DNA from 3 places in the Massilia sp. UYP32 genome. Region 3 is predicted to be linked to each of the others. Evidence: predicted binding sites of a transcription regulator. Region 3 holds the regulator's gene; each other region holds the start of a gene.
What was found. The regulator HrcA, encoded in region 3, represses chaperone genes, less so after heat shock. The targets are predictions, from matches to a motif close to TTAGCACTCNNNNNNNNNGAGTGCTAA.
Positions count from the first base shown of each region.

Region 1 (9,573 bases), on a different contig from region 3:
CCTTCCTGGAGCGCATGCCGGCCATGCTGGCCCAGGCGCAGGAAGCCGGCGCCGGCAACGGCGCCAGCGCCGCGCTGCTGTTCATCGACCTGGACGAGTTCAAGCATGTCAACGACACCCACGGCCACGCCACCGGCGACCAGCTGCTGAAGGCCGCCGCCGGCCGCCTGCTGTCCTTGCTGCGTCCGGGCGACGGGGTGGCGCGCTTCGGCGGCGACGAATTCGTGGTGCTGCTGTCGCCCTGCGACGGCGAGCGCCAGGCCGCCTCGGTGGCCTCGCGCATCGTCGAGGCTTTCGCCGTGCCGTTCCTGATCGGCGACGAGCTGCACGCCGTGGGCTCCTCGATCGGCATCAGCCTGTATCCGCGCGACGGGCTGGATGCCGAGACCCTGGTCAGGCACAGCGACATCGCCATGTACGTCGGCAAGAACGAGGGCAAGGGGCAATACCGCTTCTTCGATCCCTCGCTGTCGTCGACCCTCAACTCGCGCGCGCGCCTGAAGCAGAACATGCTCGAAGCGCTCGAGGCCGACCAGTTCGTGCTGCACTACCAGCCGCGCGTGGACGCGCGCAGCGGAGAATTGCTGAGCATGGAAGCGCTGGTGCGCTGGCGCCATCCGTCCCTGGGCATGGTGGCGCCGGGCGAATTCATCCCGCTGGCCGAAGCCACCGGGCTGATCGTGCGCATCGGCGAGACCGTGATCGACAAGGCCTGCGCCCAGCTGGCCGCCTGGCGCGAGGCCGGCGTGGCGCTGGTGCCGGTCTCGATCAACGTCTCGCCCAAGCAGTTCCTGCGCGGCGGCGTGCAGCGCCAGCTGAGCGCGGCGCTGGTCAAGCACCGGGTGCCGGCCAGCCTGATCGAAGTCGAGATCACCGAGTCGGCGATGATGGGCGACCAGGACGACATCCTGGCCGAGCTGGCGGCCCTGCGCGCGCTCGGGGTAAAACTGCATGTGGACGATTTCGGCACCGGCTACTCGTCGCTGTCGCAGCTGCAGCGCATCAAGATGGACGTGCTGAAGGTCGACCGCGCCTTCACCACCGAGCTGGCCAATTCGAAGGAGGGCAAGGTGTTCTTCCAGGCCATCGTGTCGATGGCGCACGCGCTGGGCATGTCGGTGGTGGCCGAGGGCGTCGAGACCGAGGAACAGCTGGCGATCCTGCGCCACCTCGATTGCAACGAGGTGCAGGGTTTCTATATCGCGCGTCCGGTGCCGGCTGACGAGATGGCGGCGATGATGGAGCGGCGTTATCTGCTGGACGCGCAAACCGCCCGCGCTGTTTAGTAAAAGAACATAAACTGCGCCGTCATGAGGTCTTGTTGGTCGCCATGTCCTGCCGACTATGCTTAACTCGACGCCATGAAGATTGTTTGCTCCCTGTTCGCTGCATTCGCCATGCTGATCGGCGTGGCCTGCGCGCCCGCCGTCGCATTCGAGCGGGGCGAACCCATGAACGTCGCCAGCTTCAACCTGCGCTATGACAATCCCCAGGATGGCCCCAACGCCTGGCCGGCGCGCAGGGAGATGGTCAAGGCGCTGATCCGCCATCACGAATTTGACATCGTCGGCACCCAGGAGGGACTCGCCGGCCAGGTCGCCGACCTGGCGGCGATGGAAGAATTCGACCACGTCGGCGTCGGCCGCGACGATGGCAAACAGGCCGGCGAGCATTCGGCCATCTTCTTCCACAAGAGCCGCTTCGCGCTGCTGGACAAGGGCGATTTCTGGCTCAGCGAAACGCCCGATCGGCCCTCGCTGGGCTGGGATGCGACCTGCTGCCATCGCATCGTCTCGTGGGCCAGGCTGCGCGAACGCGCCAGCGGTCGCGTGTTGTACGTGTTCTCGGCGCACTTCGACCATGAAGGCGTCGTCGCGCGCCGTGCATCGAGCGAGCTGTTGCTGCGCAAGATCGCCGAGATCGGCCGCGGCGAACCGGCCATCTGCGTCGGCGACTTCAATTCGACGCCCGACACGCCGCAGATGCGGGCGATGGCGACGACCATGCGCGACGCCTACCGGGTCAGCAGCACGCCGCCGTACGGGCCGATCGGCACCTACCATGGCTTCAGGATGGATGCGCCGCTGCAGGACCGCATCGACTACGTCTTCGTCGACCGCCATTTCGAGGTGCTCAAGTACGCGGCGCTGGGCGATTCGCTGCGCGGACGCTATCCGTCGGACCACCATCCGGTGGTCGCGCGGGTGCAGTTCAGGTAGCGTTCAGTCGAGGTCGGCCGCGTCGTGCCGCTCGTGCACCTGGTCGGCTTCGGGGCCGAACGAGCGGTTGACCTTGCGCCCACGGATGACGGCCGGCCGCGCGGCGATCTCGTCGGCCCAGCGTTTGACGTGCCTGTATTCGTGCACGGACAGGAATTCCGCCGCCTCGTACAGCTGGCCCAGCACCAGGCCGCCATACCAGGGCCAGATCGCCATGTCGGCGATCGTGTATTCCTCGCCCGCGACGAAGCGCTTGTCGGCCAGGTGGCGGTCGAGCACGTCGAGCTGGCGCTTGGTTTCCATCGCGTAGCGATCGATCGGGTACTGCAGCTTTTCCGGGGCATAGGCGTAGAAGTGACCGAAGCCGCCGCCCACGAAGGGAGCCGAACCCATCTGCCAGAACAGCCAGTTCATGGTCTCGGCGCGCGCCACGCCGTCCTTCGGCAGGAATGCGCCGAATTTCTCGGCCAGGTAGACCAGGATCGAGCCGGATTCGAACACGCGCACCGGCTCGGCGCCACTGCGGTCGACCAGGGCCGGGATCTTCGAGTTGGGGTTGGCCTCGACGAAACCGCTCGAGAACTGCATGCCTTCGTTGATGCGGATGAGCCAGGCATCGTACTCGGCGCCGCTGTGGCCGGCCGCCAGCAGTTCTTCCAGCAGGATCGTCACCTTGACGCCGTTCGGCGTGGCCAGCGAATACAGCTGCAGCGGATGCTGGCCGACCGGAAGTTCCTTGTCGTGGGTCGGGCCTGCGACCGGGCGGTTGATGCTGGCGAAGGTTCCGCCCGACGAGGCGGGCGGGGTCCAGACTTTCGGTGGGACGTAGGATGCTTGGTCAGCCATGGGGTCTCCTTGAACCTGGTCAAAGAAATCATTCTAGCCAATGGGAGAGAAACGCGTTGGCGCGGCCCCGAAAAGGGGCGGGCGGCCTGCCACTTGCTGCAAGATTCGTACGACTTTCCGCATTCTCCAGGAGAAAAGTCTGCTGGCGCTGGCTTCGGCGCGCGGGATTTCCTATCCTGTCCCGTCCACCACGCAAAAGACCAGGACATGACGAAACCCTCGCGTCGCGACGCCTTCAAGATCCTGCTGGCGGGCGCCAGCCTGCCGGCGCTGCCCATGGCGGCGGCATCGACTGACTGCCAGGCTGGCGGGAAGGCCTGGCGCCGCGGCATCGAAGGCCAGCGCCGGGCCGACCAGGGCGACGGCACCTACCTGAATCCCATTATCGCCGGCGACCATCCGGACCCCACCGTGCTCAAGGACGGCCAGGACTACTACCTCACATATTCTTCGTTCTATTCCTACCCGGGCCTGGTGATCTGGCATTCGACCGACCTGGTCAACTGGCGCCCGGTCGCGCCGGCGCTGAGCAAACCCCTGGGGACGATCTGGGCCGTCGACCTGTGCAAGCACGACGGCCGCTATTTCATCTACATCCCGGCCGCGCCGGACGGCAAGCCGTGGTCGATCTACGCGATCTGGGCCGACCGCATCGAGGGGCCGTGGAGCGATCCGGTTGACCTCAGGATTGCCGACTGCATCGATCCCGGCCACGTGGTGGGCGAGGACGGCAAGCGCTACCTGTTCGTCAACGGCATCCGCAAGATCCGGCTGACCGACGACGGGCTGGCCACCGATGGCCGGCTCGCGAAGGCCTACGAGCCCTGGCGCTATCCGGCCGACTGGATCGTCGAGAACTTCGCGCCCGAAGGGCCGAAGCTGCTGCGGCGCGGCAAGTGGTTCTATCTGGTGACGGCGGTCGGCGGCACCGCCGGCCCGGTCACCGGCCATATGGTGATCGCAGCGCGCTCGACCTCGGTGCATGGACCATGGGAACACTGCCCGCACAACCCGCTGGTGCGTTCGCTGGGCACGGCCGAACCGTGGTGGTCGCGCGGCCATGCGACCCTGGTCGAGGGGCCGTCCGGCGACTGGTGGATGATCTATCACGGCTACGAGAACGGCTACCGCACCCTGGGGCGGCAGACGCTGCTGGAGCCGATCGAATGGACGGACGACGGCTGGTTCCGCGCCATGGGCGGCGACCTGTCGCGGCCATTGCCGATGCCGAAGGGAGGAAAGGCCGGCCCGGCCGGCCAGGCGCTGTCCGACGATTTCAAGCGCGACCGTTTCGGCGTGCAGTGGGCCTTCCACGATCCGGCGCTGGACGAGATGCGCCGCGCGCGTTACATCGACAAGGGCCTGCGGATCGCCGGTCGCGGCGCGTCGCCGGCCGACAGCCGGCCGCTGACCTGCGGCGTCGGCGACCGCGCCTACGAGGTGGAGGTGACGCTCACCCTGGAGGGAGAGGCCGAAGCCGGCCTGCTGCTGTTCTACAGCCAGAAAGCCTTCGTCGGCATCGGGTTCACGCGCGACGAGGTCAAGACCTTCCAGTACGCCGAAGAACAGGGCTGGGCGCGGGGCAAGCGCAAGACTTCCTCGGTACGGGTGCGGATGACGAACGACGAGCACGTCGTCACCTGGCGCTACTCGCACGACGGCGGCAAGACCTGGACCCTGCACGGCACGCGGATGGAAGTATCGGGCATCCACCACAATGTGTTCGGTGGCTTCCTGAGCCTGAAGGTCGGCGTCTATTGCGCCGGCGCCGGCGCGGTGACGCTCGGCGATTTCCGCTACCGGGCGCTGTGAGTGCGGGACTGACAGCGCCAAAGAAAAACCCCGCCGCAGCGGGGTTCCCGATGGGGCAGGGCAGGCTTACACGTAAGCCGCCAGCGCGCCTTTCATCTTCTTGAGCGCGGCCGATTCGATCTGGCGGATGCGCTCGGCCGACACGCTGAACTCTTCGGCCAGCGTATGCAGCGTGGCGCCCGAGCCGTCGTCGTTGGCCAGCCAGCGCGCCTCGATGATGCGGCGCGAACGCGGGTCGAGCTTGCCCAGCGCCGTTTCCAGGCCCTCGGACTGCAGGCGGGTGACCTGCTCGGCCTCGAGCACCTTGGTCGGTTCCTGCTGGTCCGACGACAGATAGGCGATCGGCGAGAACTTGTCGTCTTCGTCGTCGGTCGGCGACTCCAGCGCGATGTCGCGGCCCGACAGGCGGGTTTCCATCTCGATCACTTCTTCGCGCTTGACGCCAAGCAGCTTGGCGAGGTCGTCGACCTGGCCCGGCGACATCGCGTCCAGGCCGGTCTTGTTGCTGCGCAGGTTGAAGAACAGCTTGCGCTGGGCCTTGGTCGTGGCGACCTTCACCAGGCGCCAGTTCTTGAGGATGTATTCATGCATCTCGGCCTTGATCCAGTGCATGGCGTACGACACCAGGCGCACGCCCTGGTTCGGGTCGAAGCGCTTGACCGCCTTCATCAGGCCGATATTGCCTTCCTGGATCAGGTCGGCGTGCGGCAGGCCATAGCCCAGGTAGCCGCGCGCGATCGATACCACCAGGCGCAGGTGCGACAGCACCAGCTTTTGCGCGGCGTCGAGATCGTGGTCGTCGCGCAGCCGCTTTGCCAGCGATACCTCTTCTTCGTGCGTGAGCATCGGCAGGCGGTTGACGGCCGAGATATAGGCGTCGATATTGCCCAGATTGCCGGTGAAACCCAGTCCCAGAGCACGACTGCCGGTCGGAACCAATGCGGATTGTGCGGACATATTCATTTCCCTCGTAGTAATCTTGCTGCATCCTCAATGTGCCATAACTTATTGCCTTGCGGCACTGCTGTTACGGCTTGTTACCTGGATGCGTGACTTGAATTTCGATTGCCTTGGACCATATATTAGCACTCCCCCGAGGTGAGTGCTAGAAGTGGTCCCGGCGCTTAAGATTGTTCAAAGTATTGCTCTCGGGAATCGAATTGCCGACGGTTCCACTGTAGAGCAGGTATTGCTTGTCCAGTTGATTCGGCTCAAAAGTGAGCCAGGAATGACTGGAATAACGTTAGACACAGATTACGGCCGCAGCGGCACGTATTCTGTTGAATGGCGCACGTACCCACGGCGCAGCCTGTAGGACTTATGCGCGTGGAAGCGTAGGGGATGGCAGCTAGGCCGTAGGATTCATTGCGGTGTCATGCGACGCGGTCTTGTCCGGTAAAGGGGCAGGCAGCCACACAGGAGGGCCGCCTCGCCCTGCTACACCAGATGGTGACGCTTATCGGGTTTTCAATACCATCTCGACAGTTTTTTTCACTGCAAGTTTGTAGGACCGCGTTCAACGCTGGCGCGCCAGGTGACGCCGCACCGACAGCAGGGCGCCGACCAGGCCCAGCGCGGCGCTGATCGCCAGCAGGCCGGCGATTTCGAGTCCACCCAGCGACGCCAGCTGGAAATTCGAGCCGTACAGCCGGGCGAACTCCCCGATTGCGCCGTTCAGCGGGCGCAGGGCCAGGGTCACCGCGCCCAGCGCCACCGCGCCGGCGCACAGGCCGAGCAGGGCGCCGGTGTAGAAGAACGGACGGTGGATGAAATCGTTGGTCGCGCCCAGCAGTGTCGAGACCGAGATTTCTTCTTTCTGGGTCAGCACCTGCAGGCGGATCGTATTGAACACGACCGCGATCACGACGATGCCCAACGTGGCCGCCAGCAGCAGCAGCGCCAGGCGCAAGATGGCCAGCATCGCAGACAGGCGCTTGACCCACGCCGAGTCGACCTGCACCGTCGCCACGCCCGGCAGTTCGCCCAGGCGCTCGGTAATCAGGTCCACCTGGGCGGCGGCGCCAGCGCTGGCGAAGCCTTCCAGCTTCATTACGTAGCTGTCGGGCAAGGGGTTATCGCCCAGGGTTTCCAGCACGTCGCCCAGGCCGCTACGCTCCTTGAGCGAAGCGAGCGCCTGCTCGCGCGGCACGAAGGCGATTTCCGCCCCTTGTCCACCCTGCGGTGCGACGATCTGGCGGATCCGGGGCGCCAGCGCTTCGGCATCGGCGCGGCTGGCGTCGTCGCGCATGAACAGGCTGATCTCGGGATCGACCGACAATTGCTCGGACAGCGGACGCACATTGTCGAGCAGGGTGATGCCCGCGAACGGCAGGGTCAGCGCGAGCGCGACCACCAGCACGTTGAACAGGAAGCTGCCGGGCGACTTGCGCACCGTCGACAGCGCGGCCCCGAGGGCGAAGCGGTGCTGGCGCAGCCACGGGCTCATGCCGCACCTCCGACCAGCTGGCCCTGCTCGAGGCGGATCACCCGCGTGCTGCCTGCCAGCACCTGCTCGTCATGGGTCGAAATGACGCAGGTGACGCCCGCGGCGTGGAAGGCGCGCAGCGCGTCGAGCACCTTGTCGGCCGCCACGCGGTCGAGATTGGCGGTCGGCTCGTCGGCCAGGATGATCTGCGGCCGGTTGACGATCGCGCGCGCGACGGCCACCCGCTGCTGTTCGCCGCCCGACAGTTCGAGCGGCATCGCCCTGGCGCGGTCGAGCAGGCCGACCCGGTCGAGCGCGGCGCGGGCGCGCTGCGCGGCGTCCGCGGTGCGGGCGCCCGTGACGAGGAGGGGCAGCATGGTGTTGGCCAGGATGTTGCGGTCGTTGAGCAGGCGCTGCTGCTGGAAGACGATGCCGATATTCCGGCGCAGGAAGGGAATCCCGGCCGGCTTGATACGGCCGATGTCCTGGCCGTTGACGATCACCTTGCCGCTGCTGGGGCGCTCGACCGCCGCCACCATCTTCATGAGGGTCGACTTGCCGGCGCCGGAAGGGCCGGCCAGGTAGACCAGCTCGCCCTTGGCGATGTCGAGCGAGACGTCGTGCAACGCATAGGCGCCGCGCGCATCGCCGTGGGTGTACTGTTTGGATACCGACTGGAATGCGATCATGGGTCCCCGTTCCGTCAGCCGAGCAGCGCTTCGACGAATTCTTCGGCATTGAACGGCTGCAGGTCTTCCAGCTTCTCGCCGACGCCGATGAAGTACACGGGGATCGGACGGGTGCGGGCGATCGCCGCCAGCACGCCGCCCTTGGCGGTGCCGTCCAGCTTGGTCACGACCAGGCCCGTGAGCTGCAGGGCGTCGTCGAAGGCCTTCACCTGGGCCAGCGCGTTCTGGCCGGTATTGCCGTCGATGACGAGCAGGGTCTCGTGCGGCGCGCCGGCCATGCCCTTGCCGATCACGCGCTTGATCTTTTTCAGTTCTTCCATCAGGTGCAGCTGGGTCGGCAGGCGGCCGGCGGTGTCGATCATGACGACGTCGGTGCCGCGCGCCTTGCCCGACTGCACCGCGTCGAAGGCGACGGCGGCCGGATCGCCCGACTGCTGCGAGATCACGGTGACGTTGTTGCGCTGGCCCCAGACCATCAATTGCTCGCGTGCGGCGGCGCGGAAGGTGTCGCCGGCGGCCAGCAGCACCGACTGGTCGAAGCTTTGCATATGCTTGGCCAGCTTGCCGATGGTGGTGGTCTTGCCGGCGCCGTTGACGCCCGAGATCATCATCACCAGCGGTTCGTGGCGGCCCAGCTCCAGCGGCTTCTGCAACGGTTGCAGCAGCTCGATCATCAGCGCCTTGAGCGCGGCCTTGACGGCGGCGGCGTCCAGCAGCTTGTCTTCCTTGACCTTGCGCCGCAATTCGCCCAGCAGGTGCTCGGTGGCGTCCATGCCGGCGTCCGACATCAGCAGCGCCGCCTCGAGTTCCTCGTACAGGTCTTCGTCGATGCGGGCGCCGACGAACAGCAGCGACAGGTTGCTCGAGGTCTTGGACAGGCCGGCCTTCAGGCGCGCCATCCACGAGGTCTTCTTTTCAAGCTCGGTGGTCGGGCGTTCGGCGGTTTCGGGGAACAGGTTGGCGCCTTCGTGCAGGACGCTGGCTTCGGCGGCGATCGGGGCCGCGGCGATGGGCGCCGGGGCCGAAGCGGGGGCGGGAGCGGGGGCGGGCGCAGGCGGCGCGGCCGGCACGACCGGTTCCGGCGCCGGTGTGTCAGGCGCTTTTTTTCTTTTGAAGAAGCTAAACATAGTGTCTGGTGGCGGGACTGCGTGCGGACGCCGGCGTGGCCGGCGATGAAAAAACTAGCGAATATTTTACCAGAGCAGCAATACGCAACCCGATTGCACACGAGCGTTCAGCTGCCGGCCCTCGCGCTTTCCGCCTGCTTGCGGATCGTCTCCAGCGTGGCATTCGGGGTGATCAGGTTGCCGTCGTAGCGCAATTCGATCACTGCCGGCAGCTTGTGCTGCTGCGCATGCTCGAGCGCGCGCTGCAGCGCCGGCGCGAAATCCTCTGTCTTGTCGACGACCTCGCCATGGCCGCCGTAGGCGCGCGCCAGTGCGGCAAAGTCCGGATTGTGCAGGCCGGTGCCCGACACGCGGCCCGGGTAGGTGCGTTCCTGGTGCATGCGGATGGTGCCGAACATATTGTTGTTGAATACCAGGATCACGACGCCGGCGCCGTACTGGACGGCAGTGGCCAG
Region 1 is NZ_JBNDIK010000022.1:56,433-66,005, reverse strand. Features, by position in the region: gene ABIB42_RS17895 (bifunctional diguanylate cyclase/phosphodiesterase) at 1-1,286, shown strand, start outside; gene ABIB42_RS17890 (endonuclease/exonuclease/phosphatase family protein) at 1,362-2,219, shown strand; gene yghU (glutathione-dependent disulfide-bond oxidoreductase) at 2,223-3,065, opposite strand; gene ABIB42_RS17880 (family 43 glycosylhydrolase) at 3,273-4,877, shown strand; gene rpoH (RNA polymerase sigma factor RpoH) at 4,944-5,834, opposite strand; gene ftsX (permease-like cell division protein FtsX) at 6,394-7,323, opposite strand; gene ABIB42_RS17865 (cell division ATP-binding protein FtsE) at 7,320-7,991, opposite strand; gene ftsY (signal recognition particle-docking protein FtsY) at 8,006-9,118, opposite strand; gene ABIB42_RS17855 (thiamine pyrophosphate-binding protein) at 9,226-9,573, opposite strand, start outside.
Region 1: a site for HrcA is predicted at 5,960-5,986, ahead of rpoH (RNA polymerase sigma factor RpoH). Genes of this name have one in related genera too.

Region 2 (9,573 bases), on a different contig from region 3:
TCGCCCCTGACGGCCGCCGCGCCAGCTTCGGCCAGTTGGTCACCGGCCAGGAACTGCGCCTGCGCGCCACGCCGCAGCCGGCGCCGCCAGCGCCCGGCTTGGCGACGGCGATCGGCAAGTCGCTGCCGAGGATCGACATCCCGGCCAAGGTCACGGGCGGACGCGCCTACGTGCAGGACCTGCGCCTGCCGAACATGGTGCATGCGCGCGTGGTGCGCCCTCCCGCGCAGGCGGCGACCTTGAGCGCGGTGGATACGGCCGCCGTCATGCGCCTGCCCGGTGTGTTGAAAGTCGTGCGCGACGGCCGCTTCCTGGCCGTGATCGCGGACGGCGAATACCGCGCCGTGAAGGCCGCCGCGCTGCTCGCGCGCGGCGCGCGCTGGGAGACGCCGGCCGCGCTGCCGGTCCACCCGGACGTCAAGGCCCTGGTGATGGCGCAGCCGGCCGAACCGACCACCATCCTCGAACGCGGCGCGCGGGTGCAAGAAGGCGTGCATCTGAAGGCCACCTATACCCGTCCCTTCCAGCTGCACGCCTCCATCGGGCCTTCGTGCGCGGTGGCGCAGCTGGTGGAGAACCGCTACACGGTCTGGACCCACTCGCAGGGCGTGTTCCCGCTGCGCGGCGCGCTGGCCGAGCTGTTGGCGGTAAAGGAAGACGCGATCCGCTGCATCCACGTCGAGGGCGCGGGCTGCTATGGCCATAATGGCGCCGACGACGTGGCGGCCGACGCCGCCCTGCTGGCGCGCGCCTTCCCGGGCCGGCCGGTGCGGGTGCAGTGGATGCGCGAGGACGAGCATGCATGGGAACCGTTCGGCGCGGCGATGGTGGCCGAGGTGGCGGCCACGCTCGGTCCCGACGGCCGCATCGCCGACTGGCAGTACGACGTCTTCACGCCTTCGCACAACACCCGTCCCGGCAAGGCCGGCAACCTGCTGCCGGCCACGCATCTGGCAAAACCATTCGCGCCGCCCACCCCGAAACCCAGCCCGCAGCCGGAAGGCAGCGGCGACCGCAACGCGGTCCCCTATTACCGGCTGCCGAACGCGCGCGTGACCCATCACTTCCAGCCGAAGGCGGTCCTGCGCACCTCGGCCATGCGCGGCCTGGGCGCCTATTGCAATGTGTTCGCGATCGAGAGCTTCATGGACGAGCTGGCGCGCGCGGCGAAAGTCGACCCGGTCGCGTTCCGCCTGCGCCACCTGGAAGATCCGCGCGCCATCGACGTGGTCGAGCTGGCGGCGGCGAAGTTCGGCTGGGATGGCTACAAGAAGACCGCGCGGCGTGGCCGCGGTTTTGCTTTTGCGCGCTACAAGAACCTGGCGTCGTATTGCGCGCTGGCGGTCGAGGTGGAAGTGGCGCGCGAAACGGGGCTGGTGCGCGTGACGCGCGTGTCGAGCGCCGTCGATTGCGGCGAGATCGTCAACCCGGACGGCGTGCGCAACCAGATCGAGGGCGGCATCGTGCAGTCGGCCAGCTGGACGCTGCTGGAACAGGTGCGCTTCGACGCCGCGCGCGTGCTCACCGTGGACTGGGCCTCGTATCCGATCCTGCGCTTCGCCCAAACACCGGAGAAAATTGACGTGCACCTGATCGACCGCCCCGGCCAGCCCTTCCTGGGCACCGGCGAGGCGGCGCAAGGCCCGGCCGCGGCGGCGATCGCGAACGCGGTGTTCGACGCCTGCGCCCTGCGCATGCGCGACCTGCCGCTCGACCGCGCGCGCGTCAGGAAGGCTTAATTGAACGCCTTCCAGAACATATAGGCCGCCAGCGCATACAGGATCACGGCGAAGATGCGCTGCAGCTGGCGCACCGGCATCTTGTGCGCGGCGCGGGCGCCAAGCGGCGCCATGGCCACGCTGGCCAGCACGATGATGGCCAGCGCCGGCAGGTAGACAAAGCCCAGCGACCATGCCGGCAGGCCCGGTTCGCCCCAGCCATAATACACATTCGACAGCGTCCCCGAGAGCGCGATCGGAAAGCCCAGCGCCGCGCTGGTGGCGACCGCGTTATGGATGCGCACGTTACAGCGCGTCATGAACGGCACCGAGACGAAGCCACCGCCGGCGCCCACCAGTCCCGACAGGATCCCGATCAGGCCACCTGTGGCGAACATGCCTGCCCGGCCCGGCAATTCGCGCGCCGCCGTCGGCTTCTTCCCGATCAGCATCTGGGTGGCCGAGAAGGCGACGAAGCAGCCGAAGAAGAAGGCCAGCACCGAGGTATTCATCTGCTTGCCGATCCAGGGACCGATCCAGGAACCGATCAGGATGCCCGGGGCCAGCAGGCGCACCACGGGCCACAGCACGGCGCCATGCTTGTGGTGGGCGCGCACCGAGGACATCGAGGTAAACAGGATGACGCCGAGCGCGGTGGCGATCGCCATGTGGACCACGAGTTCGTCGGCGATGCCGCGCGCGGTGAAGATCATGGTGATGAAGGGCACCAGCACCATGCCGCCGCCGATGCCGAGCAGGCCGGCCGCGAAGCCGCCGAAGGTGCCCATCGCCAGCAGGGCCAGGATCAGCCAGGGATCCATTCAGGCCTCCCTGGCGCGCACGAGTTGGACGACCGCATCCCATTCGGATCTGGTGACCGGCGAGATCGACAGCCGGCTGCCCTTTTGCAGCAGCACCATGCTTTCCAGCGCGGGAACGGTGCGCATCTCGGCCAGCGGCAGATAGCGCCCCGCCTCCCGCGCGCGCACGTCGATCGAGATCCAGCGCGGCGTTTCCGGGGTGGCTTTCGGGTCGTGGTAATGGCTGGCGGGGTCGAACTGGGTGGCGTCGGGATAGGGACCGCTCGCGATCTCGGCCAGCCCGGCCACGCCGGGCACGGCGCAGCTGGAGTGGTAGAACAGGACGCCGTCGCCGACGGCCATCGCGTCGCGCATGAAGTTTCGCGCCTGGTAGTTGCGCACGCCGAACCAGGCCACGGTCTGGCCGGGTGCGGACAGGACGTCGTCGAAACTGACTTCGTCCGGTTCGGATTTCATCAACCAATAGCGCATTGCGCCGATCTCCCTGCAAGGCGCGCCGACAGGTTTGACGCGCGCACAAAAAAAGCGGCTGCGTACAAAGTGCGCAACCGCTTGTGTATCCTAGCCCCCGCCAGTGCCGTTATTGCCGGCATCCTGAACCAAAACGGTTCAAGGCGGTCACGGTCAGATCAATTTCGGGTTCGTCAAACGAGTGACGCTCACTCCCATCGAACTTGTTCCACGACCTATGCGTAAGAATGGTTCAAGGAATATATGGCAAATCTCGAACACCGCAGGGTAGAGCGCAGTTTACTCTTTTGATCCGTCATGTCAAATGGATTCGGTTTTCAGAAAAGATTTTCCTGGGGCGTCAGCGCCTTGTCGAGCACGGTGTGCATCGCTTCCAGTTTTTGCTTGACTTCGAGAATCGACATGTCCGACAGCGGTCCCTGCGGCGACTTGACCGACAGGAATTCCGCGGCGACGCTCAGCGCGGCCATCACGGCGATGCGGTCGGTGCCCTTCACCTTGCCCGAATCGCGCAGCTGGCACATCTTGCCGTCGAGGTAGGCCACCGCTTCGCGCAGGGTGCGCTCTTCGCCGTCGCGGCAGGCCAGGCGGTAGGGCTGGCCCATGATGGTGACGTCGAGATGGATCATCGTTGCTCCTGCTGGCGGGCGGCATGCGCGAGATGGAGCGGCCGCGGTTCATCCGGCCCGGGCTCGGGTTGCCCACCCTCGCCTTCGGCTTGCGCTTCGCCCGGCGGCTTGGGCAACTCGTCGAGCAGCGCCTCGACCCGGCGCTGGGCCTCGAACAGGCGCTCCTTGAATGCCAGGTTCTCGGCGCTGAGCAGGGTATTGGCCTGACGCAGCAAATAGTTCTCGGCGCGCAACGACTGGGTCAGCTGGGCGAGCCGGTCGATTTTGTCTGAGAGGTCTTGGAATTCGGAAATCATTCGACACTATAGGATCGAGAGGGATTTTCCGTCAACCGAATCGCGCTGCGGTGCGGCATGCCGCGCCCGCCGCCGGCCGTCCCGGCTGCCTGGCGTGCGGCAGGAAAGCGCCAGGCGGTGTACGCTGCCCGCCTCTTGCCAGGTTCGCACCGGGTGGCGAGAGATGCCAAAAACACATTGCTTGAAGCCCTGAAGGCTTGTGCCAGCTCAAGCGCACGAAAGTATTTAGCAATCTTGCTGCTTGAAATGGCAAATTATCGTCCCTATAATTAGCACTCGTTAGTAGAGAGTGCTAACAACTCTTTGCAGACCGACGCGGTGCTTGCCACAAGACTGCGACGGTGTCAAAAAACGCAAGTTAAACCACTGAATATTAAGGAGTTTTGCATGAACCTTCGTCCTCTGCACGATCGCGTTATCGTGAAGCGCCTCGACCAGGAAACCAAGACTGCGTCCGGCCTGATCATTCCTGATGCCGCGGCAGAGAAGCCAGACCAAGGCGAAGTCCTCGCCGTCGGTAACGGCAAAGTGCAAGACAACGGCCAGGTTCGTCCGCTGGAAGTGAAAGTCGGCGACCGCGTGCTGTTCGGTAAGTACTCCGGCCAGGCCGTCAAGGTCAATGGCGAAGAACTGCTGGTGATGCGCGAAGAAGACATCATGGCCGTCGTGGCCCAGTAAGTCTCATTCCCTGACCCCATTCACGATACATTCGGAGAAATAACAAATGGCAGCTAAAGAAGTAGTGTTCGGCGACGCAGCGCGCGCCAAGATGGTCGAAGGCGTCAATGTCCTGGCCAACGCAGTCAAGGTCACCCTGGGCCCGAAAGGCCGCAACGTCGTGCTCGAGCGCTCGTTCGGCGCCCCGACCGTCACCAAGGATGGTGTCTCGGTCGCAAAAGAAATCGAACTGAAAGACAAGCTCCAGAACATGGGCGCGCAGATGGTCAAGGAAGTCGCTTCCAAGACCAGCGACAACGCCGGTGACGGCACCACCACCGCGACCGTGCTGGCACAAGCCATCGTGCGCGAAGGCATGAAGTTCGTTGCCGCCGGCATGAACCCGATGGACCTGAAGCGCGGCATCGACAAGGCCGTCGCAGCGACCGTCGAAGAACTGAAGAAGATCGCCAAGCCAACCACCACCTCGAAAGAAATCGCGCAAGTCGGCGCGATCTCGGCCAACTCGGAAACCTCGATCGGCGAGCGCATCGCCGAGGCAATGGAAAAAGTCGGCAAGGAAGGCGTCATCACCGTCGAAGACGGCAAGTCGCTGAACGATGAGCTGGACATCGTGGAAGGCATGCAGTTCGACCGCGGCTACCTGTCGCCGTACTTCATCAACAACCCGGACAAGCAAGTCGCCGTCCACGAGCAGCCGTTCATCCTGCTGTGCGACAAGAAGATCTCGAACATCCGTGACCTGCTGCCGGTGCTGGAGCAAGTCGCCAAGGCCGGCCGTCCGCTGGTCATCATCGCCGAAGACATCGAAGGCGAAGCGCTGGCGACCCTGGTCGTCAACAACATCCGTGGCATCCTGAAGACCGTCGCCGTCAAGGCGCCAGGCTTCGGCGACCGCCGCAAGGCCATGCTGGAAGACATCGCCATCCTGACCGGTGGCCAGGTCATCGCCGAAGAAGTCGGCCTGACCCTGGAAAAGGTCACCCTGGCCGAACTGGGCCAGGCTTCGCGCATCGAAGTCGGCAAGGAAAACACCATCATCATCGACGGCGCCGGCCAGGCTGAATCGATCGAAGGCCGCGTCAAGCAGATCCGCGCCCAGATCGAAGAAGCGACCTCGGACTACGACCGCGAAAAACTGCAAGAGCGCGTGGCCAAGCTGGCCGGCGGCGTTGCCGTGATCCGCGTCGGTGCAGCCACCGAAGTCGAGATGAAAGAGAAGAAGGCACGTGTCGAAGACGCGCTGCACGCAACCCGCGCTGCCGTCGAAGAAGGCATCGTGCCAGGCGGCGGCGTGGCCCTGCTGCGCGCCCGCGCTACCCTGGACGTCAAGGGCGACAACCCTGACCAGGACGCCGGCATCAAGATCGTCCTGCGCGCCATGGAAGAGCCGCTGCGCATGATCGTCCAGAACGCGGGCGACGAGCCATCGGTCGTGGTCGCAGCCGTCCTGGGCGGCACCGGCAACTACGGCTACAACGCCGCCAACGGCACCTATGGCGACATGGTCGAAATGGGCGTGCTGGATCCAGCCAAGGTCACCCGCTCGGCACTGCAGAACGCAGCGTCGATCGCCGGCCTGATGCTGACCACCGACTGCATGGTCTCGGAAGTCGTCGAAGACAAGCCAGCCGGCGGCATGGGCGGCATGGGTGGCATGGGCGGCATGGGCGGCATGGACGGCATGATGTAATCCAGCCGGTCGCCTGGCGCGCCGCGGCAACGCCGGCGCGCCAGTCCTCCACGACGAAAAGCCCGCGAGGTTCACGCCTCGCGGGCTTTTTGCTGTCCGACATACTGAAAAACCGGGACGGCGGCTCAGCGCCGGGCGCGCGGCCCCTTGCGGCGCAGCCACAGCATGGCCGCCATGGCCACGCCGCCCAGCCACAGGGTGCCGGGCTCCGGCACGTCGACCGGATCGTTCGGCTCGACCTCGGTATCGTCCGGGGGCAGGCCCGGGGTGCCCGGCGTGCCCGGCGTATCGGGGCCACCCGGCGTATCGGGTCCACCCGGCGTGCCGGGCACGCCAGGCGTGGGCAGCGGCAGCTCCGGGTTCGGACCCGGGCCGGGATCGGGATCGGAGCCCGGACCGGTTCCGGTTTCCGGCGTCGGTGTCGACGGCGTCGGCGTATCCGGCGGGCTGCCGCCCGTGTCGCCGGGATTGCCTCCCCCGCCAGTGCCGCCATCGCCCTCGCTGGCGTTGCCCGGCGTCGGGTTGCCAGCGGCTGGCGGCGCCGTCGCGCCATCGCCGCTGCCATCGCCCAGCGTGCCGCCGCTCGAGATGCCCGAGCCATACCGCGCGGGCGGGCTGCCCATGAGGTCGGCCAGGCGCGGCTGCGCGACCGGCGCGGCGCCGCGCAGCAGGCCGGCGCCGTCCGGGAACACGTCGGGGTAGTAAGCCGGTCCTGCTCCGGGACCGTCGTCGAGTCCCTCCAGGCCGGCCGCCACCGCCATCAGGCCGCCGCCATCCTCGGTGACGAAGGAATCGAGTTCCGATTCGGTCGGGCCATTGGCTTCGACCGGGTACATCGGCACGTCCGAAATCCGGTTGGCGCAGCGCGCCCGCATCTCGTTCCTGCCGTCGGTGAGCAAGGTTTCGCCCGGCGCCAGCATGAGTTTCTTCTTTGTCCAGTACACCCGGTTGCCCTTACGGTACGACACGTACACGGCGCGCGGCTTGGTGACGGTGACCGCACGCGCGTTGGCGACGTCGAAGCCGGCATAGTGCGCCGCGACCACGGCGTCGGTGCGGATGACGCGCGCCAGCTCGTCCGCGTCCGCCACGCCGCCGGGAATGATCGAGAACGGATAGACGCGCCGCGCGGCGCCCTGCTCCGCGGCCGGCGCCGCACTGGCGGCGGCCGGCGCGATGGCGGCGCTGGGGCTCGCGCCGACATGGATGACCTCGTCCGGCTTGCGGTCCAGCCAGGTCCAGTCGATGTCCAGCGGCGGCGCCAGCACGCCCGCGACGCCCGTGGCAAGGCCCAGCATGGCAAGGATGCCAAGACGCTTTTCGCGTTGCGACGCTTTGACGAGGCGGCGGCTGTAGGCAGAGCGGCAGCGGTCCATGGGGACGAGTGGTGAGGGTGCAAAGTAGGAGTGGTCCTACAGAATAGCATTATTTCTATGAATAAATTACGGTTCCATGGTGAAAAATGTGATTTCGTGGCAAAAAACACGAATTACTTTCTGTATAGAAATATTTCGCACGACAGGCGCAAAGCATCGTTGCAATGCCCTTGCGTTCCGCGCAATCGATGCAGTCGGTCAGACGGCATCCGTGTTGCTGGTCGAACACGCATGGTTTACCATGACCGCCTGCCCTCACGAGACCCGCCATGTCCACACGCGCCGCTTCTTATTCTCCCTTGCGCCTGACCATTGCCGCACTGATGCTGTGCTGCGCCGTCGCCGGCTGCAAGCGCGCCGAACGCGAAGCGCCGCCGGCGCCGGCGCCGGCCGCGCCAAGCGTTCACGTGCCGGCGCACACGAAGGAAGAAGCGATGGCCTCGCTGCTGGCGTTGCCGGAACTGCAGGCGTGGTCGCGCCAGATCGAGCAGCGCAGCCAGGGCAAGGCGCGCGGCGCCGTGATCGAGGACGATCCGGTCCCGCGCGAAGTCAACGGCAAGAAGTATTACCAGCTGAGTTTTGTCGAGAACCGCGCCGAGGATGCGCGCCGCCGCGAGAGCTTCCTGGTGGCCCAGGACGGCAGCGAGATCCTGGTCGACGACGCCGATTCGGACACCCTGCTCAGCCTCCAGGAATGGCGCCGCACCATCGAGCGCGTGGATATCAAGAGCGCCAACTGACGCCGTGCGCCGCGGCGCTCAGCTGTCCAGGTGAGAGATGAGCAAGCGGCGCGGATCCTGGCCGGCGCCCTGCCCATGCTGGCCATCGACCGAGATCCCCACCGCCATGATGTCGATCAGCAGCAACTGCAGGATGCGCGAGATCATCGACAGGAAGCTGGTGCTGTCCTCGCTGTGATCGACCGCCAGGCATACGCTGGCCTTGCGCGCCAGCGGCGACTGGCTGTTGCTGATGGCGATCACGTCGGCGCCGGCGGCGCGCGCGATGTCCACCGCCTGCAGCAGCTCCGGCAAGCCGCCCGAATTCGAGACCGCGATCACCACGTCGCCCGGCCCCAGCAAGCCCGCGGCCAGCGTGAACAGGTGGGCGTCGCCATACAGCGCGGTCGGGATCTTGAAACGGAAGAATTTGTGCTGGCCATCCAGCGCCACCGCGCGCGAATTGCCGAGCGCATAGAACTCGACGCGCCGCGCGCGGCTCACGAGTTCGATCGCGCGGTCGAGCGAGCGCACGTCGAGCTGGTCGCGGAAGCGCAGGATGGCGGAGACCGTGTTGTCGATCACCTTGGCCGACAGATCGTGGGTGCTGTCGCTCATGCGCACCTGGCTGTGGCGCACGGGGATCGCGCCGGTCAGGCTGCTCGCGAACTTGAGCTTGAATTCGGCCAGGCCCTGGAAGCCCAGCGAGCGGCAGAAGCGGATCACGGTCGGCTGGCTCACGTCGGCCAGGCGCGCGATCTCGGCGATCGGTTCGTTCAGCACCGTGCGCGGATGCTCGAGCACGAGCGTCGCCACCCGCGCCTCGGCCGGCGACAGCTCTTCGCGTAGTTGCCCGATGCGTTCCATCAGCGTGTTGGCGCCGCTGCGCCCGCGCAGGTGCTCGGCCAGGATGGTCGCCACGCCGTGGAAGGCGGGGTTCGGCGTGGTGATCACATAGGTCGGGATATCCGCCAGGTAGTCGGAAAAGCGTCCCTTGGCCTCGAACCGCGTGCGAAACGGCGAGCGCGCGAACCATTCGCCGAGGCGCGGCACGATGCCGCCGCCGATGAAGATGCCGCCGAAGGCGCCCAGGGTCACCGCCAGGTTGGCGGCGGCGCCGCCCAGCATGCCGCAGAAGCACTCCAGCGTCTCCAGGCACAGCGGGTCGTCGG
Region 2 is NZ_JBNDIK010000019.1:33,525-43,097, forward strand. Features, by position in the region: gene ABIB42_RS16050 (xanthine dehydrogenase family protein molybdopterin-binding subunit) at 1-1,739, shown strand, start outside; gene ABIB42_RS16055 (sulfite exporter TauE/SafE family protein) at 1,736-2,539, opposite strand; gene ABIB42_RS16060 (EVE domain-containing protein) at 2,540-3,010, opposite strand; RNA gene ssrS (6S RNA) at 3,101-3,282, opposite strand; gene ABIB42_RS16070 (cell division protein ZapA) at 3,328-3,639, opposite strand; gene ABIB42_RS16075 (hypothetical protein) at 3,636-3,935, opposite strand; gene groES (co-chaperone GroES) at 4,323-4,613, shown strand; gene groL (chaperonin GroEL) at 4,660-6,306, shown strand; gene ABIB42_RS16090 (PEP-CTERM sorting domain-containing protein) at 6,432-7,604, opposite strand; gene ABIB42_RS16095 (hypothetical protein) at 7,952-8,422, shown strand; gene ABIB42_RS16100 (glucokinase) at 8,441-9,573, opposite strand, start outside.
Region 2: a site for HrcA is predicted at 4,205-4,231, ahead of groES (co-chaperone GroES). Genes of this name have one in related genera too.

Region 3 (9,573 bases):
TCGTCCGGCTTGAGCTTAAATTTGGTCATGTTCTCGTCGTCGCGCAGATAGCTCATGCAGTCGACCCAGGCGTCGATGCTGTCCGCATACGAGGCCGGGAAACCGAAGGCCTCGCGGCTCTGCTGGTGGAACGACGCTTCGTCCGTGATGAGGGCGCCGTTCAGTTCTGCCACGGCCATTATTTGTCCTTCAGGCCCAGCACGTCCTGCATGTCGAACAGGCCGTTGGCCTTGTCCGCCAGGAAGCGCGCCGCGCGCAGCGAGCCGTGGGCATAGGTCACGCGGCTGCTCGACTTGTGGCTGATCTCGATGCGCTCGCCGGTGCCGAGGAACATCACGGTATGGTCGCCCACCACGTCGCCGCCGCGCACGGTGGCGAAACCGATGGTCGACGGATCGCGTTCGCCGGTGACGCCTTCGCGGCCATAGACGGCGCATTCCTTCAGGTCGCGGCCAATGGCGTCGGCAATCACTTCGCCCATCCTGAGGGCGGTGCCGGACGGCGCGTCGACCTTGTGGCGGTGGTGCGCCTCGACGATCTCGATGTCATAGCCTTCCGAAAAACTCTTGGCGGCCATTTCGAGCAGCTTGAGCGTCACGTTCACGCCCACGCTCATGTTGGGGGCGAACACGATGCCGATTTTTTCGCCGGCGGCGCGGATCGCGGCCTTGCCGGCCTCGTCGAAGCCGGTGGTGCCGATCACCATCTGCTTGCCGTTGGCGGCGCAGTATTCCAGGTGCTGCAGGGTGCCTTCGGAGCGGGTGAAGTCGATCAGCAGGTCGGCATTGTGCAGGCCGTGCTTGATGCTGTCTTCGATGACCACGCCGGTCAGGATGCCGGCGAAGGCGCCCGCGTCCTGGCCGATGAAGGGCGAACCCGGGACGTCGAGGGCGCCGGCCAGGCGCATGTCGGGCGCTTCCTGGATGGCTTCGATCAGCATGCGGCCCATGCGGCCGCTGGCGCCGGCAACGGCGATATTCAACATGGTCATTATGGCGTTCCTGGGCGACGTTCGGTGTTGCCCGCATTAATTTGTACAGCCGGCGCATCGGCCGGTTTCGGAGGCAGTTGCTCCGACTTCTTCTTGGCTGGACCGGCGATGCGGTCGATGTACTCGCGCTCGCTCGGCAGGTTGCCGCCCTCGAAACGCTCGACCACGTCGTTCTTGAAGAACACGGTCACGCGGCTGGTGGTCAGCTCGCCATTGCCGCGCGCCAGGTAGAACGGGTAATCCCAGCGGTCGGCGTGGAAGGCATCCATCAGCAGCGGCGAACCGAGCAGGAAGCGCACCTGGTCGCGGGTCTGGCCGGCCTTGAGCTGGTCCAGCATCTCTTGCGAGACGAAGTTGCCCTGCTGAATGTCTGGACGATAAGGCGAGAAGATCCACAGGAAGCGCTGCAGGCGCGTCGCCTGGACGGTCTGGGCGCCGGCATTGGCGATGGCGGCCGACTTTTCCGCGTCGGACGCACTGGCGGCCGCATCCGTCGCCACCGGCGGCGCCGGACGCGTCTGGTTGCGCCAGGAGGCGCAGCCGGACAGCGTCAAGGTGCAGGCGAGGCCCGCCGCCAGCGCCGCCTTGGCGGAGAATCGATGGAATACGGCTTGTTTGACAGGCATAGTTAACCTCAATACGTTCGAGCGGGAGCTTTCAAAACGCTATATCATAAAGCACTCCGCCAATATTCGAGTGACAAACATGAGTAACAACCCGACCGACCTGAAGGCGAGCGGCCTCAAGGCCACGCTGCCACGACTGAAAATCCTGGAAATCTTCCAGAACAGCTCCGTACGGCATCTGACGGCGGAAGACGTCTACAAGATCCTTCTTGCTGACAATATGGACGTGGGCCTCGCGACCGTCTACCGCGTATTGACCCAGTTCGAGCAGGCCGGCCTGCTCAACCGCAACCATTTCGAGACCGGCAAGGCCATCTATGAGCTCAACGCCGGTTCCCACCATGACCACCTGGTGTGCGTCACCTGCGGCCGCGTCGAAGAGTTCTACGACGACGAGATCGAGAAGCGCCAGCAGATGATTGCAGAGCAACACGGCTTCACGATCGTCGAGCATGCGCTGGCGATCTATGGCAGCTGCCCGGAGTGCCGGGGCATCGCCAAGCCGGAGTAATCCTGCGGCCGGCACGGCCGGTGTAAAAGTAACAGTGTAAAAGTAAGTAAAGGGCGCATGGGAGTCATCCCATGCGCCCTTTCTCTATCCAGGCGTCGTCAGAACGACGCCGTCAGGTTCACGAACAGCGAGCGGCCCGGTTCATTGTACGACTCGGCGCCCGTGCTGCCGTTGGTGCTGCGCCGGAACAGGCGTTCGTCGAACAGGTTGTTGATGCCGGTGCGCAGGTACAGCTTCGGCGTGAAGGCATAGCCGACGTTGGCGCCCACCACGGCATACGGCGCCAGCGTGTTGAGCGCCTCGCCGCTGGCTTGGGCCCCGGTACCGGTCAGGCGCCGCGGTTCCTGCTTGCCGTAATAGGAGACCGTCAACAGCGTCGTCAACCTGGCATTGACCTTCCAGTCCAGGGTCGAGTTCAGCGTGTATTCCGGAATGACCGACAGCGGCTCGCCATTGGTCTTGTTCTCGTTCTCGATCATATAGGTCAGGTTGTTGGTCAGCTTCAGGCGCGGACCGAACGGGATCGTCAGGTTGCCCTCGACGCCCTGCACCACCGCCTCCGGCGAGTTCTCCCACTGGAACAACCGGCCATTGGCCGAGGTGTTGCCGAGCAGGCGATCCATGCCGCCGGTGATCTTGTTCTTGTAGTCGTTATGGAAGTAGGCCAGGCTGGCCTCGTATCCACGGTCCTTCCAGCCGATGCCGATTTCCTTGTTGACCGAGGTTTCCGGCGCCAGGTTCTCGTTGCCGCGCACATAGCAGCCGCCGCCCAGGTTCGGGTTGTTGACCGGACAGCCGTTGCCGCGCGTGTAGTACAGGTAGTTCGGATTCGACTGGTACAGGTTCGGCGCCTTGAACGCGCGCGCCACGCCGCCGCGCAGGGTCCAGGTTGGACTCAAGGCATACGAGGCGTTCAGGCTCGGGCTCCAGTTGGTGCCGAACTGGCTGTGCTTGTCGAAGCGCAGGCCCGGGGTCACGGTGAATGCGGTGTTCACGCCGATATTGTCTTCGACGTAGACAGCATAGGTTTCGGCGCTCGAACGGCCATCGCGGTTGCCTTCCTGCATGCCGGGAATCGCGGTGGCGGCCTGCGTCATCGAATACGGGTCGTTGAGCTTTTCCTTGCGCGCCTCGAAGCCGGCGGTAAGCATCTGCGCCACCCCGCCAAAGTTGAGCGGCGTGCTGATCTCGCCGTTGGCGCCATAGGTTTCGAGTTCCGACGTCGATTTCTTCGTCGGGTCGCTGATGCTGCCTTCCGGCCCACCCGCCAGGCCTTCGTTCATGCGGGTGTTGTCGGTGCCTTCATAGGTCAGCCACAGGCGCGAGGTGGTGGCGCCCCACTTGCCGCGGTGGGTCAGCGCGGCGGTGCGGCGCAGCATGACGTTGGTTTCGGCGGCCGCATTGGCCAGCTCGCCCAGGATCGGGAAGCCGGCCGCATTCACGGCCCGGTCGCCGGCGTAGATATTGCCCTGGCGGCTGAAGTTGGATTCGAATTCCAGCACCTGGTCGGGCATGAAGTCCCAGCGCAGCAGGCCGCCGATGTCGCGGTTGCGCACGCCCTCGCGGCCGGCCGGCGGGATCGCGCCGTTGGCGGTATTGTCCGGCGTGGCGTTCAGCGCCAGCTCGTCGGCATCGGTCTTGTTGACGTTGCCGAATACGCGGAACGAGAGCTTGCCGGCCAGCGGACCGGACAGGTTGAAGCCGAGCCGCTTGCTGTTGCCCTCCTCGCCGTGCTCCGGCGCCAGCGCATAGGCGGTGACCGAACCGGTCAGATAGTCGCCCGGCGCCTTGGTGATGATGTTGATCACGCCGCCGGCGGCGCCGGACCCGTAGCGCGCCGCCGCCGGGCCGCGCAGCACTTCGATGCGCTCGACCGCTTCAGCCGGCACCCAGTTGGTGTCGCCACGCGTGTTGCGCTCGCCGCTGCGGCCCATGCGCACCGAGTTGCGCGAGCTGACCGGCTTGCCGTCGACCAGGATCAGGGTGTTTTCCGGGCCCATGCCGCGCAGGTCGATCTGGCGGTGGTTGCCGTATTGGCCGCTGGCGCTGTTGCCGGTCAGGTTCACGCCCGGCATGGTGCGGATCAGCTCGGCCAGATCATTCGCCGGCGGACGCGCTTCGATGTCTTCCGAGGTGATGACCGAGACGCCGATCGCCTGCTTGAGTTCTTCCTCGGCGGTGCCGACGATGTGCACCTGGTGCATCGGCTGGTTGGATTGCTGGGCCATGGCCGGCAAGCCAAGGAGCGCCAGTCCGACGGCGGCGGCGAGCGGCGTCATGCGGTTTGCTGTCAGTTTCATCCCTCTTGTTCCTGTTATTTGATTGTTCTGGACAAGCCGGAGCGCTCCGGCTCAATGCAATTGAGAATCATACTCATTTGCATTTCCAAAACTTTGTCAAATTGTGGCAAGAAGGTTGCCAGCCTTGCACTGGCTTAAGTTTTTAGCGATTCAGGAGTGGCTGAGGGCGTTCGACAGCAGCTTGGCCGTGATGTCGACGATCGGAATCACTCGTTCATAGGCCATCCGCGTCGGGCCGATCACGCCCAGGGTGCCGACGATGCGGCCGTCGACCGCATACGGCGCGGTCACCACGCTCATCTCGTCCATCGGCACCAGCTTCGATTCGCCGCCGATGAAGATCTGCACGCCGCCAGCCTTGCTCGAAACGTCGAGCAATTGCATCAAGCCGGTTTTTTGCTCGAACATCTCGAACATCTGGCGCAGCGAGCTCATATTGGATGACAGGTCGGACACCGACAGCAGGTTGCGCTCGCCGGCGATGACCATGTCGTCGCCCTCGGCCATCGCCTCGCTGCCAGCCTCGACCGCCGCCTGCATCAGGCGGCCCATATCGTCGCGCAATTGCTGCAGCTCTCCGCTCAAGCGCTTGCGCACCTCGTCGAAGGACAGCCCGGCGAAGTTCTGGTTCAGGTAATTGGCCGACTGGGTCAGTTGCGCCGGGGAATAATCCTTATCGAGCAGCAGCAGCCGGTTCTGGACGTCGCCGCGCGGATCGACGATCACCAGCAGGATGCGCTTTTCGCCCAGGCGCAGGAATTCGATCTGCTGGAAGACCGATTCGCGGCGTGGGCTCTGCACCACGCCGGCGAATTGCGACAGCGAGGACAGCATCTGCGCCGCGTTGGCGATCAGTTTCTGCGGTTGCAGGTTGGACAAGGGCTGCGGCAATCGCATGCGCTCGGCATCGACCGCCTTGTCGTCGATCGGCCCCACCGTCAGCAGGGTGTCGACGAACACGCGGTAGCCGCGCGGCGTCGGAATGCGGCCGGCCGAGGTGTGCGGACTGGCGACGAAGCCCATCTCCTCGAGGTCGGCCATGACGTTGCGGATCGTGGCTGGCGACAATTCCAGGCCCGACAGCTTGGACAGCGCGCGCGAGCCTACCGGCTGGCCGTCGGCGATATAACGCTCGACGAGGGCTTTGAGCAGGGTGTGGGCACGTTGGTCGAGTTGCATGATTCCGGGAAACGTTTAATGGCGCGCGTATTTAACGTGTGCATTATAGGCAGGTTGGGGCATGGCACGGGCAGCGCAAGGCTTGCTGTGACGCATGTCCAACGCTCGTGCTCGCGCTTCTACAAGGATTCAAGCCAGTCGAGCAGCGCGTCGAGACTGGCCACTTCGACGTCGGGCCGGACTTCATGGGCGAATTCGTTGACCTTGCCGGTCCGGTTCATCCAGGCCGCGCGCAGGCCGGCGCGCTGGGCGCCCTGCACGTCCAGCAACAGGTCGTCGCCCACGTACAGGGTCTCGCCAGGCAGGACGCCGAGCGCGGCGCAGCCGGCGAGGAAGATGCCGGGATCGGGCTTGGCGCGGCCATACTGCCGCGCCGCCACCGAAGCCTGGAAGTGGTGGGCCAGGCCGATGGTCTGCAGGTCGGCCACGCCATTGGTGACCGAGCCGACCAGGGCACGTCGCTTCAGGCGCTCGAGTCCGGGCACGACATCCTCGTAGGGCGTCACGGCATTGCGGGCGGCAAAGAAAACGGTCATCGCCAGCTCGACCTTGCCGGGATCCTCGCCCACCTGTTCGAAGGCGGCGACCAGGCCGGCATGGCGCAGCGCGCCCAGGTCGATCCCGAATTCGGGGCGCGCGGCCAGCAATTCCAGGCGCGCGGCGCGCAGGCTGTCGATCGTGAAGCGTTCGGCCACCCGCGGCGCGTGCTCGCCGAGCCAGGCATACAACAGTTTTTCGGCTTCCAGGATCACGGGCGCGATCGGCCACAGGGTATCGTCGAGGTCGAACAGGACGGCTTTCGGCCAGGGTTGGCGGGTCATCGGCTTCCAGACTAAGGGAGAAAAGGTGCGCCCCAAGCATAGCGACGCGCTACGCCGAACGCAATGCGCACGCCGTTTGCACCCTGGAATGTTGCCTTTGTTGAATTATGGTTACACCAAGATACAAAACCATATACGCCCGAAATGGACCAGCTGCTTGCCAAATGGACTAAAATGTTGAGCGATTTTTCTATTCTCACCGCGCAGCTGCGCTTTCCCGCTAGATTTTTTGGAGATGTTATGAAGAGTTCCTACCTGCGTGCCGGCGCGGCGCTGGCCTGCGCGGTCGCACTGTCTGCCTGCGGCGGCAGCGATGGCCAGCTGGTGCTGGGCGGTAGTTTTTCCGGTGTGACCAAAACCGGTCTGGTACTGACCAACGACGGCCAGGAAAAGGCGATCACGCCGCCGGCCGATGGCACCGGTGCGGCGACCTGGGCATTCGACAACCTGATCTCGACCGACGACCGCTATTCCGTCGAAATCAAATCCACGCCATCGAACGTCGAGCGCTGCGATATCCAGAATGCGAGTGGCCGCGCGGGCTATCACGTCTACACCGTCTACATCACGTGTACGCTCAAGCGCCACGCTCTCTCTGGCAGCGTCAGCAACCTGAAAGGTGAGCTGGTGCTGGTCAACGGTTCCGACCGTGTGGCACTCCAGGCCGGCGCCACCTCGTTCAAGATGGCCGATGTCGCCGAAGATTCGCCTTACGGTGTCACCATCCTGCAACAGCCTGCCAATCAGACTTGCACTGTCAACAACGGCAGCGGCACCGTGGGACCTGCCGACGTCACCAACGTGGCCGTCACCTGCACCCCTTAATTTTTCCTGGAGCGTTACGCATGAAGTCTTCCCTGATCCGTCCGGCCCTCGCGCTGGCGCTGGCCGCGGGCCTGGCCGGCTGTGGCGGCAGCGACAAAGCCGAGTTCGCCGTGAAAGGCACGATCTCCGGCATCGTCTATCCGGGCGCCGTCCTGACCACCAATGGCATGGACCTGCCGATCGACCCGCCTGCCAAGCCGGGCGACCCGGTCAACTTCGAGTTCCCGAACAAGCTCGAGTATGGTGACGTGTACAACGTCGTCTTCAAGTCGACGCCGCAATTCCAGCGCCAATGCGTTACGCCGGACAATACGATCCCGAACTTCAACGATACGGCGGGCCGGCTGGCGGAGATCAACGTCACCTACGTCTGCATCGTGAACAACTATCCGCTGAGCGGCAAGGTCAATGGCCTGACCGCCGACGGCCTGGTGCTGGCCAACGGCAGCACCGGCGGCGCGGGTACGGTAACGAAGCCGGCCGCCGGCGTTACGACGCCGATCGACTTCCAGCTGCCGAATGTCAGCTATGGCACGACCTATGGCGTGGTGGTGATTACCAACCCGACTGGCCAGGTCTGCACCGTGGTCAACGGCACTGGCGTCATGCCTGATGCAGAAGTGACCAATATCCAGGTCAACTGCGTCGCGGCGTAAGCCTGGCCAGATATACACAATTCTTATGTCGAGTATTTGAAAGGAAAATTGGATTTATATGCTGTCGCGCAGCATAATAACTCCTGTCTCCTCCAACTCTCCTCAGAAAAGAATTGGATTTCAGCCCGCTCCTTGAGCGGGCTTTTTTTTTGCCTGCCGCATCGGTACGGTGTGCCGGCGCTGCTCAGCGGGCGGCGCTGACCTTCACCACGGCGATCTTTTCCATGCCCACCGACACCTGCGACTGGTAAGCCTCGCTCGATCGCGCATTGGCGGCGACGGCGTAGCTGCTGAAGCCGGCGAGGATGGCGGCGGCGATGAAGATGGCTTCCATGTGCTTGAGGACGTTCATTTCTTGCTCCTGTGGGTCGGTTGAGGCGCCGGATCGGCTGTCCATGTGAGCACTATAGAAAATGGGGCCGCAGTTCTCCAGCGGGATGCGACAGACTGCGTAAAACGGCGACCAGGCGCCCGAAAATACGTGATAACCCGTATGCTGCGGCGCAGCAGGACGTGTTTGGACGCAAAAAAGCGCCGACGGGCGGCGCTGATGGGGGCAGATGATGCTGAACGCGTGGTCGGCGTAGCCGACCACCCTGGGTCAGGATACGGGGAGGTTGGCCAGCGCCACGTATTGTTCCAGGCTGACCGCTTCCGGACGCACGCCCGGATCGATGCCCGCCTCGACCAGCTGCGCTTCGGTGAACATGCCGGCCACGCAGTTGCGAATGACCTTGCGCCGCTGCGAGAAGGCCTTGGCCACCACCGCCTCCAGGCGCTTGCCGTCGCACGGCAACTGGCGCCGGGTCGGCACCATGCGCACGATGGCCGAGTCGACCTGCGGCGGCGGATCGAAGGCGGTCGGCGGCACGATGAACAGCATGGCCATGTCGTAGCGCCATTGCAGCATCACCGACAGGCGGCTGTAGGCCTTGGTGCCCGGCTCGGCCACCATGCGCTCGACCACTTCCTTTTGGAGCATGAAGTGCTGGTCCTCGACCAGATGGGCGAACTCGGCCAGGTGGAACAGCAGCGGGCTGGAAATGTTGTACGGGAGGTTGCCGACCACGCGCAGTTTTTGTCCCTCCAGCACCGGGATCGAACCGAAATCGAATTTGAGCGCGTCGCCCGAATGCACGCTGAGGCGCTCGCGCGGGTAGGCTTTTTCCAGGCGCGCCACCAGGTCGCGGTCGAGCTCGACGACGTGCATATGGTCGAGCGACTTGAGCAGCAGCGCCGTCATCGCCGCCAGGCCCGGGCCGATCTCGACCATCGTTTCACCGCGCCGCGGCGCAATGGCGTCGATGATATTGTTCAGGACATGGTCATCGGTCAGGAAGTTCTGGCCGAAGCGCTTGCGTGCGACGTGTTTCATGCTTGCTTTCTTGGTTATTCGGAAGTGGCCTGGCGGCGCGCGGCCACCATGTGCATGGCGGCGCGGATCGCCTCTTCCATGCTGCCGCAGTCGGCCAGGCCGAGGCCCTCGGCCGCCAGGTCGAGGGCGGTGCCGTGGTCGACCGAGGTGCGGATCAGGGGCAGGCCCAGGGTGACGTTGATGCCGCGCCCGAAGGTCGCGTGCTTCAGCACCGGCAAGCCCTGGTCGTGGTACATCGCCAGCACGCAATCCGCATCCTTCAGGTACTTGGGCTGGAACAGGGTGTCGG
Region 3 is NZ_JBNDIK010000014.1:99,968-109,540, reverse strand. Features, by position in the region: gene ABIB42_RS12935 (barstar family protein) at 1-179, opposite strand, end outside; gene dapB (4-hydroxy-tetrahydrodipicolinate reductase) at 179-991, opposite strand; gene ABIB42_RS12925 (outer membrane protein assembly factor BamE) at 991-1,617, opposite strand; gene fur (ferric iron uptake transcriptional regulator) at 1,697-2,128, shown strand; gene ABIB42_RS12915 (FepA family TonB-dependent siderophore receptor) at 2,227-4,428, opposite strand; gene hrcA (heat-inducible transcriptional repressor HrcA) at 4,579-5,607, opposite strand; gene ABIB42_RS12905 (HAD family hydrolase) at 5,727-6,428, opposite strand; gene ABIB42_RS12900 (hypothetical protein) at 6,669-7,253, shown strand; gene ABIB42_RS12895 (hypothetical protein) at 7,274-7,909, shown strand; gene ABIB42_RS12890 (hypothetical protein) at 8,094-8,261, opposite strand; gene rsmA (16S rRNA (adenine(1518)-N(6)/adenine(1519)-N(6))-dimethyltransferase RsmA) at 8,511-9,284, opposite strand; gene pdxA (4-hydroxythreonine-4-phosphate dehydrogenase PdxA) at 9,299-9,573, opposite strand, start outside.